One region of the Pseudomonas sp. BF-R-19 genome, then DNA from elsewhere that is predicted to be linked to it. Evidence: predicted binding sites of a transcription regulator. Region 1 holds the regulator's gene; each other region holds the start of a gene.
What was found. Region 1 encodes sigma-54, which starts transcription at its own class of promoters, with help from an activator protein. Its sites were predicted from a motif close to ANTGGCATNNANNTTGCTNT; they were not measured.

Region 1 (4,280 bases):
TTGAGATCGGCGAGGTCGGCAATCGGCCCGAGCAGGTCGCTCTCGACGCTGATGGCTTCGGCCAGCGAGCGGTTGGCGTTGGTCAGGGGGTGACGTCGGCGGGTTTCCGAGAAGCGCTTGAGCAGGGTTTCTTCGTCGGCGTCCAGGTACAGCACATCGCACTGGATGTGGCGGGCACGGACTTCCTCGAGCAGGTCGGGGAAGCGTGACAGGTGGCTGGGCAGGTTGCGGGCGTCAATGGAAACGGCGACCAGCGGCTGTAACAGCTCGGTATGAACCAAGGCGCGTTCGGCCAGCTCCGGCAGCAGGCCGGCAGGCAGGTTGTCGATACAGTAGTAGCCGTTGTCCTCAAGAACGTTGAGGGCGGTACTTTTACCTGAGCCGGAACGGCCACTGACGATGATCAAGCGCATGATTACTGACCGTTTTGCTCGTCCAGGACAACCTGATACAGGGCTTCGTTGCTTGCAGCACTACGCAGCTTTTCGCGAACTTCCTTGCGGTCGAGCATGCTGGCGATCTGTCGCAGCAGCTCAAGGTGCGCATCGGTGGCGGCTTCCGGGACCAGCAGCACGAACAGCAGGTCAACCGGCGCACCATCGATGGCGTCGAAATCGATAGGGGCGTCCAGGTGCATCAATGCACTGATGGGCGAAACACAGCCCTTGAGACGGCAATGTGGAATGGCGATGCCATTGCCAAACCCGGTGGAGCCGAGTTTTTCACGGGCAATCAGTGCCTCGAAGACATCTTGCATCTCCAGGGCCGGCACTTCGCGGGCGATCAGATTGGCAATTTGTTCGAGGGCTTTCTTTTTACTGCCTCCCGGCACGTTCACCAGGGAACGGCCGGGGGTCAGGATACTTTCAAGTCGGATCATGGGTAGGGAGTGTTAACGACCGGTTGCGCCCTGGAGGAGGCTCTGGGTCTTTTCCTTATGCTTTTTGAGTTGTTTATCCAGCTTGTCGGTGAGTGCGTCGATCGCGGCGTACATATCGGTATGTTCCGCGTTTGCGACCACTTCATTCCCGGGAATATGCAGCGTGGCTTCGATTTTCTGCTTCAGTTTTTCGACGGTCATCGTGACCTGCACATTAGTGATCTTGTCGAAATGTCGCTCCAATCGTTCGAGTTTTTCGCCGATGTAGGTGCGAAGAGGTTCGGTCACTTCCAGTTGGTGTCCACTGATGTTGACTTGCATACAGCTTCTCCTTCGTTGCCAGTGCATAAAGCGGTAGATCAGATGATCTACCACTGGAACGCTGTGGCGTGGCTCTACATCAACCGCTTGCGTTCGCTCGAAGGCGCGATCCCGAGGGATTCGCGGTACTTGGCGACGGTGCGGCGAGCCACCTGAATGCCTTGTGCCTCCAGTAAACCAGCGATCTTGCTGTCACTCAACGGCTTTTTCTGATTTTCCGCGGCAACCAGTTTTTTGATGATCGCCCGGATCGCCGTGGACGAGCATTCGCCGCCTTCGGAGGTGCTTACGTGACTGGAGAAAAAGTACTTCAGTTCATAAATGCCCCGGGGGGTGTGCATGAACTTCTGGGTGGTCACCCGTGAAATCGTCGATTCATGCATGCCGACCGCTTCGGCGATGTCATGCAGGACCAGCGGCTTCATGGCTTCGTCGCCGTACTCCAGAAAGCCGCGTTGATGCTCGACGATCTGGGTGGCAACCTTCATCAGGGTTTCATTGCGGCTTTGCAGGCTCTTGATGAACCAGCGGGCCTCCTGCAACTGGTTGCGCATGAAAGTGTTGTCGGCGCTGGTGTCGGCGCGGCGGACGAAACCGGCGTACTGGGCGTTGACCCGCAGACGTGGCACCGACTCCTGATTGAGCTCCACCAGCCAGCGCTCGTTGTCCTTGCGCACGATAACGTCAGGAACGACGTACTCGGCTTCGGCGGACTCGATCTGCGAGCCCGGGCGTGGGTTGAGGCTCTGGACCAGTTCGATGACCTGGCGCAGTTCATCTTCCTTGAGCTTCATGCGGCGCATCAACTGGCTGTAGTCGCGGCTGCCAAGCAGATCGATGTAATCGGTGACCAGGCGCTTGGCCTCGGTCAGCCAAGGTGTCTTGGCAGGCAACTGACGCAATTGCAGCAACAGGCATTCACCCAGGTTGCGGGCGCCGATGCCGGCGGGCTCGAACTGCTGGATGCGGTGCAGGACGGCTTCGATTTCGTCCAGTTCGATGTCCAGTTCCGGGTCGAAGGCTTCGAGGATTTCCTCGAGGGTTTCGTCCAGGTAACCCTGATTGTTGATGCAGTCGATCAGGGTCACGGCAATCAGGCGATCGGTGTCGGACATCGGGGCCAGGTTCAGTTGCCATAGCAAGTGGCTCTGCAGGCTTTCGCCGGCCGAGGTGCGGGTGGTGAAGTCCCACTCGTCGTCGTCATTGCTGGGCAGGCTGCTGGCGCTGGTCTGGTAAACGTCCTCCCACGCGGTGTCGACGGGGAGTTCGTTAGGGATGCGCTCGTTCCAGTCGCCTTCATCGAGGTTATCAACCGTCGGGGCGCTTTCCTGGTAGGAGGGTTCCTGGGTGTCAGTGTTGGGCTTTTGTTCGGCGTTGTCGGCCAAGGGGTCGGAATTATCGAAGTCGTCGCCTTCTTCCTGGCGTTCGAGCATCGGATTGGACTCCAGGGCCTCCTGGATTTCCTGTTGCAGGTCCAGGGTCGACAATTGGAGCAGGCGGATGGCCTGTTGCAGCTGCGGTGTCATCGTCAGCTGCTGGCCCATTCTCAAGACTAGCGATGGTTTCATGGCAGGGGCTTAACACCTTATTCGCCGGCGCACATGCGCCATCCACTACAGGGCGCCGGGGCGCCAAACATAAGCAAATTATATGCCTGAAACTGAAGGGTTTGCCTAGAGCGCTGTAACAATAAAAGCTGCAAAGTTTTGTTGACAGGTTGCTCCGGCTGGCTCCTGAACATCTTTGAAGCGTCGGGTTTGCCTGGAGCGCTGTAACAATAAAAAAGAGTTGATTTTTTATCGAGACAAGCGCTCGTCGACTGCTCTGGCATCTCGGTGTCTTACAGGCGGAATTCGTGGCCCAGGTACACTTCCTTCACCAGGTCGTTGGCCAGGATGGTTTCAGCGTCGCCTTCAGCGATCAGTTGACCGTCATTGACGATATAGGCGGTTTCACAGATATCCAGGGTTTCACGAACGTTGTGGTCCGTGATCAGCACGCCAATGCCTTTGGCCTTGAGGTGGTGAATGATCTGCTTGATGTCGCCGACCGAAATCGGGTCCACGCCGGCGAAGGGTTCGTCGAGGAGGATGAATTTCGGGTTGGTGGCCAGGGCGCGGGCGATCTCCACACGACGGCGCTCACCACCGGACAGGCTCATGCCGAGGTTGTCGCGGATGTGGCTGATGTGAAATTCCTGCAGCAGGCTTTCCAGCTCTTTGCGACGACCGGCCTTGTCGAGTTCCTTGCGGGTCTCGAGGATGGCCATGATGTTGTCGGCCACCGACAGTTTGCGAAAGATCGATGCTTCCTGCGGCAAGTAGCCGATACCGGCCTTTGCGCGGCCATGCATCGGCTGGTGGCTGACGTCCAGGTCATCGATCAGGACGCGGCCCTGGTCGGCCTGTACCAGGCCGACAATCATGTAGAAGCAGGTGGTCTTGCCGGCGCCGTTCGGGCCAAGCAGGCCGACAATCTGACCGCTGTCGATGGACAGGCTGACGTCGCGCACGACCTGGCGGCTCTTGTAGCTCTTGGCCAGATGCTGAGCTTTCAGAGTTGCCATTACTGGGCCTTTTTCTCGTCGGTTTTCTTCTTCGGCTGGATCACCATGTCGATACGCGGGCGCGCCTCGGTGACCTTGCTGCCTGTGGCGCGACCGGCGCTGGCGAGCTTCTTGTCCGTGTCGTAGACAATTTTCTCGCCTTGGGTGACGTTGTTGTCCTTGTCGACAACTTTGGCCTTGTCGATCAGTACGACGCGATTTTGCGCGGCGTGATACTGGATCGTCACGCCCCAGCCCTGAACAGGCTTGGTATCGCCAGCTGTTTGCAATTGCTCGAAGTACGCCAGGTTGCCCACCGAGGTCACTACGTCGATGTCGCCAGCCGGGGTGCGGGTAATGGTAACGGTGTTGCCTGTCACCTTCATCGAGCCTTGAGTGATGATCACGTCACCCTTATAGGTAGCAATACCTTGCTTGTCGTCCAGTTGGGCATCGTCGGCCTGAATGCGGATAGGCTGCTGTTGATCTTCCGGCAGAGCCCAGGCGCTCACGCTTCCCAGTGCTGCGCCCAGA
Region 2 (4,280 bases), on a different contig from region 1:
TCACGCTGTTGACGGTGGCGGGCAGGTTGGTGATCAACGCGACGGACTGGCCATCGATCGTGCTCGTGGCGCCGAAGGTGTAGGTGCCCGCAGGTACCGTCTCACCCGCATCGTTCTTGCCGTCCCAGATGAAGCTGGCGTTGCCGGCCTTCTGCGAACCGAGGTCGATGGTGCGCACGGTCTTGCCGTCGGCGTCGGTGATCTTCAGGGTGGCGGACGCCACCGAAGACGGAACCACCACCGTGCCGCTGAGGCTCTTGGTGGTATCGACCACGGCCTTGTCGCCCGGCGCGATGACCGAACGGCCCACCAGTGACGATGCCTGCAAGGCCTGGGACGAGTTGTAGTTGCTGGCCAGGCCGCTCACGGTGCTGTTGAGCGTGGTGATGCCTTCCAGGCTGCTGAACTGCGCCAACTGGGCCACGAACGCGCCATTGTCCTGGGGCTCCAGCGGGTTCTGGTTTTTCAGCTGGGTCACCAGCAACTGCAGGAATGCATCCTTGCCCAGGGCCTGGTTGCCCGTGGCGCTGCCGGTTGCCGACACGAGGCCGTCAGTCGTGGTGTTGGTCTTGATCGAGGAGTTGGCCAGGATGTCGTTGAGGCTCAAACCACTGGTGGAATCGGTAACACTCATCTGAGTCGCCCCTTATCACTGACCGAGGGTCAGGACCTTCTGCATCATGGTTTTGGCGGTGTTCATCATTTCGGCGTTGGTCTGGAACGAACGGCTCGCGGAAATCATGTCGGCCATTTCCTCCACCACGTTGACGTTCGGGTAGTAGACATAACCCTTGGCATCGGCCGCCGGATGGTTCGGCTCGTAGCGCGCTTCGAGGTTGCTCTGGTCTTCGACCACACCCAGCACCTGCACGCCTTGGCCGGCGGCATCCTGGCTCTGGAACAACGAGTCGCTGCCGCCGCTCTGGCCGCCCTGGAACATGGTGGCGAATACCGGGTGGCGCGCGCGGTAGGTCTGGTCGATGCTCGACGAGACCGTCTCGGCGTTGGCGATGTTCGAAGCGACGGTGTTCAGGCGCGTGGTCTGCGCACTCATGCCGCTACCGGCAATGTTGAAAACACTGGATAGAGACATGGCTTACTCTCCGCGCAGGGCTGACACCAGCCCTTTGAATTTGCTGTTGAGCAGGGTGAAGCTGGCCTGGAAGCCGATCGCGTTTTCCGCGTAGTTCGACTGTTCCAGCTGAGCGTCCACGGTGTTCTGGTCGATCGACGGTTGCATCGGCGTGCGATACAGCAACGACTCGTCGCCATTGCCCAGGCCTTCAGCTTCGATGTGACGGCTGTTGGTCATGTTCAAGGCGAAGGTGCCGCTTTTGGTTTTCTCGTTCTGCTCGGCGAGCACTTTCGAGAAGTCCAGGTCCCGAGCCTTGTAGTTCGGGGTATCGGCGTTGGTGATGTTGTTGGCCAGGACTTCGGCACGCTGGGCGCGGAAGCCCAGGGCTTGTTCGTGGATACCGAGCGCTTTATCGAAGCTGATGCTCATGTCGGGAAACCTTCGGGTGACCTGATTTTTCGTAGGATCAACTTAGCAAGCCCCATGCCAATTCAAAAAACCCCGGAAACCGGGGCTTTGCCGGCCATGGCAACGCGGCAATGCCAGAAAAGCGGCAACGGTTTTCCGCCGGATGCCGCTTTTCTGCCGCTTGATCCACTTTCGAGAACACCACCTAACAACTGTGGGAGCGGGCTTGCTCGCGAAAGCGGTGTGTCAGAAAAACAAGTACTGACTGACAAGACGCTTTCGCGAGCAAGCCCGCTCCCACAGGGGGATTTGTGGTGTGTGGGGGAGATATTGCGGACAAAAAAACGGGAGCCCCAGAGGACTCCCGTTTTTTGATGACACCAGCGAATCACTTCGCCTGGTAAATGATCCCCGGGCTGCACTGGACCATCTGGTAATGATCCGGCAAACCGTTCAACGCTTCGGAAGCACCGAGGAACAGGTAACCGCCCGGCTTCAACGTGCTGTGGATACGCAACAGGATGTCCTTCTTCACCTCGGCGGAGAAGTAGATCAACACGTTGCGGCAGAACACGATGTCGAACTTGCCGAGGCTCGCGTAGCTGTCCAGCAGGTTGAAGGAACGGAATTCCACCCGGCTCTTGATCGGCGCCTTGATCGCCCAGCGCCCCGGCCCTTTCGGGTCGAAATAACGCTGCAGGCGCTCGGGTGACAAACCGCGGCCGATGGCCAGGCTGTCGTACTCGCCGGTCTTGCAGTTGTTCAGCATGGTACCGGACAGGTCGGTGGCAACAATCTGCACGCCCATCCTCAAGTGGCCCAGGTTGACACGCTCGAACTCGTCGATGGACATCGACAGCGAATACGGCTCCTGGCCCGACGAGCACGCCGCCGACCAGATGCGCAGGCGCTGGCCGGGACTGGCCTTGATCGCCTCGGGCAGTACCTTGTTCTTCAAGACTTCAAACGGGTAGGTGTCACGAAACCACAGGGTTTCGTTGGTGGTCATGGCATCCACCACCTGCTCGCGCAAACCGCTGCGCGGCTGGGTCTGCATACGCTGAACTAGCTCCCCCAAAGACTTGATGCCTTGCTGTTCCATCAGTTTGTTGAGACGGCTGGAGACCAGGTACTGCTTGTTTTCACCGAGCAAAATGCCACAGGCTTTTTCCAGGAATACCCGGAACTGTTCGAAATCCAAATTACCCGTAGACAATGATGCCGCCTCTTAAATCGTGTTGACTGCCAGGGGTGCGAACCCCTAGCTGATATCTGCTGCTTTGATCCGGTCGACTACCCGGGATGCCAGGTCATCAGGACGGAACTTGGCCAGGAAGTCATCGGCACCGACCTTCTTGACCATCGCCTGATTGAATACCCCCGACAACGAAGTGTGCAGGATGATATGAAGCTTTTGCATGCGCGGGTCGTTGCGAATTTCCGCCGTCAGGGTGTACCCGTCCATCTCCGGCATCTCGATGTCGGAGATCATCATCAGGAACTCTTCTTCCGGCTTCCTGCCCTCGTCGACCAGTTTGCGCAGGTAGTCCAGCGCTTGCCGACCGTCATTCAACGCCACCACTTCGACGCCGACCGTTTGCAGGCAACGCGTGACCTGCTTGCGCGCCACCGATGAGTCGTCGACCGTCAGCACGCGCAACGAAAGCGCCTTGTGCTGGGTTTCGACATCCACCACGCCCACGGAAATCGCTTCCGGTGTCGGCGCCACTTCCGCCAGCACCTTCTCGACGTCGATGATTTCGACCAGCTGGTTATCGACCCGCGTCACCGCCGTCAGGTAGTGATCGCGCCCGGTGCCCTTGGGCGGCGGATGGATCTCCTCCCAGTTCATGTTGACGATGCGCTCCACCGAGCGGACCAGGAAACCCTGGGTCTTGGTGTTGTACTCCGTGATGATCACGAACGGATTGTGCTTGTCCTTCAACGCACCGGAGCCAGTCGCCATCGCCAGATCAAGGATCGGGATGGTCGCCCCCCGAATGTTCGCCACGCCGCACACGACAGGACTGGACTTGGGCATCAGCGTCAGTTTGGGGCATTGCAGCACCTCCCGAACCTTGAACACGTTGATCCCGTACAGTTGCTGGCCGTCGAGACGGAACAACAACAGCTCAAGGCGATTCTGCCCCACCAGTTGCGTGCGCTGGTTTACCGAATCCATTACACCCGCCATGCCCAGACTCCTACACCAACGCCAAGTGTTGTTGCGACGCGCCTTCATCACTAAACGGCACGGCGCTTGCTTTTTTAATCGTTATGAACACAGAACCGACATTTTTCCGACGCCTGATCACACCCTGCCAAAAATTGCTCGGCGTGCTGGCGGCTGTTTGCCTGTTCAACGCTGGCAGCCCTGCCCTTGCTGACGCGGTTACCTTGCCTGACATGCTTATCGGCGTCACTCAGGGCTTTCTTGAATTCACCGTAGAAGACTATCTGGCTACCAGCCAAACGGAAGGTCGCTACGAGATCCAGGTCAACCCGCTCGATCCGCGCATGCACATGCCCATGTGCGACAGGGAATTGACAGCAACGCTTGAGAGTCCCAAGCCATTGGGACGGGTTACGGTCAAGGTCCGCTGCGAGGGCGTTTCCCCCTGGACAGTCTTCGTGCCCGCTCAAATCCGCCTGTTTCGCGATGTCGTCACCAGCGCCCGGCCACTGCGCCGCGCCGCCATTGTCGAGCCTGGGGATGTGGTCCTGCGCGAGCGCGATATCAGCCTCACCAGCCAGGGCTACCTGACCTCCCTCGATCAGGCGATCGGGCAACGACTGA
Region 3 (4,280 bases), on a different contig from region 1:
CCGGCGATGCGTGGCACCACCGAATAGGTGCCGTTTTTCTGCATGTTGGCCATGAAGGTGTCATTGGTGTCCTGCAACGGCACCAGCGACGTGTCCATGATCGGCTGGTTCCAGCACGAGGCGAGAATCGAGCCCACCGCCGGTTTGCAAACGTCGCAACCGGTATGACCACGGCCGTGCTTGGCCAACAGTTCTTCGAAGGTGATCACCCCTTCTACCCGCACCAGCGCATAAAGCTCCTGACGGGTGTAGGCGAAGTGTTCGCACAGGCTTTTATCGACACTGACGCCACGGGCAATCAACTCATGCTCGAAGACTTGCTTGAGCAGGCCCGCGCAACCGCCGCAGCCGGTGCAGGCCTTGGTCTGCGACTTGAGTTGGCCCAGGTCGGTGCAGCCGCCGTCGATGGCCGAACAAATGGAGCCCTTGGTGACGTTATGACATGAGCACACCGTGGCCGACTCGGGCAGCGCACCCGGGCCCAGGGTCGGCGCGCCTTCGGAGGACGGCAGAATCAGGCTGGCGGGTTCTGCCGGCAAGGCGATGCCGTTCTGCATGTATTGCAGCAAGGTGTCGTAATAGCTGTTGTCACCCACCAGCACTGCACCGAGGACGTGCTTGCCACTTGCATCCACCACCAGGCGCCGATAGCTGGCGCTGGTTTCGTCGATGAATTGATAGCTGCGCGCGCCCGGGGTGTTGCCGTGGGCGTCGCCGATGGAGCCGACATCCACCCCCAGCAGCTTGAGCTTGGTCGACATGTCGGCACCGGTGAACGGCTCGGCGACTTCGTTGCACAGACGGGCCGCGACGCTGCGTGCCATCTGGTAGCCCGGCGCGACCAGGCCGAACAGGCTGCCGTTCCATGAAGCGCATTCACCGATGGCGTAGATGTTCGGGTCGCAACTCAGGCACGTGTCGTCGATCACCACGCCACCGCGCGGACCGATCTCCAGCGCGCATTGACGAGCCAGCGCGTCTTGAGCGCGGATACCGGCGGAAAACACGATCAGGTCGGTTTCGAGGAATTCGTCATTGGCGAAGTTCATGCGATAGCGGTACTGCTCGCCCGCGCTGATCGATTGAGTGGCGCGGGACAGGTGTACACCGACGCCCAATCGTTCGATCTGCGCCTTGAGCGCCTGGCCACCGAGGTCATCGAGTTGTACCGGCATCAAGCGCGGCGCGAATTCCACCACGTGGGCTTCAAGGCCCAGGCTCTTCAACGCGTTCGCGGCCTCCAGACCCAGCAAGCCACCACCAACCACCACGCCGCGCCGGGCATTGGTCGCCGCAGCCCGAATGGCATCGAGGTCTTCCAGGGTGCGATAGACCAGGCGCGACTGACCTTCGGCGCCTTCGATTGGCGGAACAAACGGATAAGAACCGGTGGCCAGAACCAATTTGTCATACGTGACGCAACCTTGCGAAGTGACCACCTGGCGACGGACACGGTCGATTTCCAATACCGGCACACCCAGATGCAGCGTAACGCCGGGCGTCTGGTAAAGCGACGCATCGGACAGCGCCAGCGACTCGGCATCACGACCGGAGAAGTACTCGGAAAGGTGCACACGGTCATAGGCGCGCATCGGCTCCTCACTGAAGACGTGCAGCCGGTAATGGTCAAGCGCTCCCCGCTCGATCAGCTGTTCGACACAATGATGTCCGACCATGCCATTACCGATCACGATCAGCGTTTGCATCTTGTTCAACGTGGCAACATTGGAATTCATAGAAAGCACCCAGCCCCAGCCAATCACGGTTTTAAAAGCAAAAAAAACGCCTGAAACCTTTCGGTTCCAGGCGTCTTTGCCTGTTCTTTTGCGGTGTTGAAACCAGACGTCTATGCCTGATCCACCGATGCTGCCCACGACCTGTCCGGCCAATCGATCGTCGTTGACCGAGGGGGCTGTCCACACGAATGCTCTCCAGGTGGACCTGATGACAGCCTTGCAGCCTTTGTGCCAGTCAGCCACAGAGAGACTTCAACTATCTGGAAACACTGACTCTTGAGCCAGGGGGGATTGTCACGGCGACTGCCGTCCAGGCGCGTTTCGGTAAGTGTGAGCCGACTTCCAGGGAAGGTGAATGGTCAAGGGCAACCATTCGAGACGCTGGAGCGACCGCAGGCGAAAACGCTTTGCGGCGCTTCCGACTGGTGCGTTGTTACGCATGGCGCTTTATAAAAGTGCATGTACATCGGTGATGCCGAGCGCGTGGCGCAAGCGGGTTGCGTTCGTCATGCTGACTCCAATGTCGCGACACTTGCCATTCGGCGATAAACACCAGGAACGCGCCTACACTGAGATGAAGAACGATTGAGAGGACATGGAGCTCCACACATGCGCACTAGCGCCCTTGTGATACTCCTTATCAGCTATGCCGTGCTGATGGTGGTTTTTTTCAAGCTGAATGCTCGAAACAATCGACGCCGCAGAGAAAGTCTTTACGAAGCCTTTGAAACTACAATGCGAGAGCATGGGATCAAGTCTTTCGAGATTCTCAAGGAAAGTATTTATATCGGTAACAACTTTCGGCCATCAGAACTGTACCGGGTATTGCTAGACAATTCCGGGCGCTACTTTCTTTACTTGCACGCCAGCAACGCGCAGCCAATTTTAACGCCGCTGACCGAGGAGCGAGCGTTACAGGCTGCACAGGGTGAGATCGGAATTCAGGCATAGACCATCGCAACCGCCGCCACCAGGGACCATGCAGAGGTGGCGGGTGCCCGGCCCAGCGCCGGGCTTTTTGCTACCTGCTACGCTTTTCTTAGACACAGGAGAAGCGGCCATGCCCCTACCAGACGATCCTACCCCCGCCCTACTCAGCCGACTCAATCAGAACATCATGGCCTTGGGTTGCGCCATCGAAGAAATAGGCATCTGGATCAAACAACGCGGAGCCACGGAAGTGTCCGTAAGTATTGAGGATCATCTGGCCGTGATCACCGCAAATGCGGACTTCATAGCTGAAACCATTGCCGAACTGATTGCCAGGTGTGAGCCTGAAGAAGAGGAAGATCCCGAAGACTGAGCCCTCAGCATCGCCATGGTGGCAACTGTCGTCCGATGGGCGCCGCGTTCCCCCGAACCTCTTCATACCAACAGTCACCTCTGGGGAGAGTGTGTGTAACGCAACTGGCGAGGCGAACCAATAAAACCTAGGTCACCTTCAAACGTGCCTTACGCCCTCCATCAGAATTCCACAGTCCACCTACTAGCTTGCCGGCGAACGGCGAATAGTCACCGGCACCACTGCTTCTCACAAGGTATCCCGTCGTAGTCGCCGTCCATTTCCATTCCTGGGCAATTTTGCAGAAAGTTTTTAGCCTCTGCGCACGAGGTCATCTGCGAGCAATATTTGCGCCCATCGCATTTGACTGGAGCCGAGACAGGCTTCGGCGCAGTCACGACCGTAGCGGTGACTTGGGGACTCGATAGCCGAGCCTCAGCCCAGGACTGTAATTCAGGGGAAAGCTTCCAAGCCAACAGACCAACAACAAGCACAATCAAAATCAGTTTCATCTTGATCCATCCATGATGAGAGACCGTTTGTGTTCTCACGTTGCCTGCTTTCCAGCGTAACTCACTAATCCACATACAGCCTGCCGGTGGGAGGCGGCCAACTGCTACGCAGGTTGGAAGGAAGAAGAGATGCCAGGCTTTCGCGAAGTGCGAGCGCTGTCGCTGCCTTTGTACGAGAAAGCCGGAAAAGATGGGCAGAAAATCGCGGGGCATGCGAGCGAAGGCATGACCAAAAACTACCAACGAGACCACGAGGAAATCATCTGGTCAGAGGCGATTTCGGACCTGAATATCAGCGAAATCACCGGGTATTTTTGCGCAAGCCTGAAACGAGAAAGGGGATCAAGCCGCTAAGTGCTTGATCCCCCTTACGAAATATGGCGGGACGGAGTGATTCGAACACTCGACCCCTAGCACCCCATGCACGCAGGCCCCATGCAAGCCCCTTTGTAATGGCCGTTTTTACTGGCGCTCGCTGCAATCGAATGCCTACAAGAGCTTACAAGTGCGTGGGAAAGTCACGCAAAAGTCACGCACGCCTTATTGGCCCATCCCCGGCGTTCTGCCGACCGTCCCCCTATAAATTGTAGAGCTTATGTAACCGCTTTGTACCGCGTATGATACGCACGTGCCAGAAACAGGCCCAATATTAAGCATGGAACACAATCGACAATGACGTCTCTCGCCGAACCGACCAGCACGCTATTAACCCTAAACACCCACAGTACGAAATACCGGCCGGACATTGAT

Region 2: flgB (flagellar basal body rod protein FlgB) is a predicted target of sigma-54. The motif match lies at 1,547-1,566, and genes of this name have one in related genera.
Region 3: nirB (nitrite reductase large subunit NirB) is a predicted target of sigma-54. The motif match lies at 1,771-1,790, and genes of this name have one in related genera.

What each region holds. Positions count from the first base shown of each region.
Region 1 covers NZ_JAHBDN010000081.1:91,756-96,035, reverse strand. The annotation lists gene rapZ (RNase adapter RapZ) at 1-413, opposite strand, end outside; gene ptsN (PTS IIA-like nitrogen regulatory protein PtsN) at 416-880, opposite strand; gene hpf (ribosome hibernation-promoting factor, HPF/YfiA family) at 893-1,201, opposite strand; gene KGB28_RS23495 (RNA polymerase factor sigma-54) at 1,276-2,769, opposite strand; gene lptB (LPS export ABC transporter ATP-binding protein) at 3,042-3,767, opposite strand; gene lptA (lipopolysaccharide transport periplasmic protein LptA) at 3,767-4,280, opposite strand, start outside.
Region 2 covers NZ_JAHBDN010000059.1:247,558-251,837, forward strand. The annotation lists gene flgD (flagellar hook assembly protein FlgD) at 1-634, opposite strand, end outside; gene flgC (flagellar basal body rod protein FlgC) at 650-1,093, opposite strand; gene flgB (flagellar basal body rod protein FlgB) at 1,097-1,504, opposite strand; gene cheR (protein-glutamate O-methyltransferase CheR) at 1,872-2,699, opposite strand; gene KGB28_RS17345 (chemotaxis protein CheV) at 2,745-3,677, opposite strand; gene flgA (flagellar basal body P-ring formation chaperone FlgA) at 3,761-4,280, shown strand, end outside.
Region 3 covers NZ_JAHBDN010000092.1:194,048-198,327, reverse strand. The annotation lists gene nirB (nitrite reductase large subunit NirB) at 1-1,736, opposite strand, end outside; gene KGB28_RS26670 (hypothetical protein) at 2,092-2,325, shown strand; gene KGB28_RS26665 (hypothetical protein) at 2,346-2,687, shown strand; gene KGB28_RS26660 (hypothetical protein) at 2,797-3,039, shown strand; gene KGB28_RS26655 (excalibur calcium-binding domain-containing protein) at 3,249-3,530, opposite strand; partial or broken gene KGB28_RS26650 (hypothetical protein) at 3,621-3,884, shown strand; gene KGB28_RS26645 (acyltransferase family protein) at 4,203-4,280, shown strand, end outside.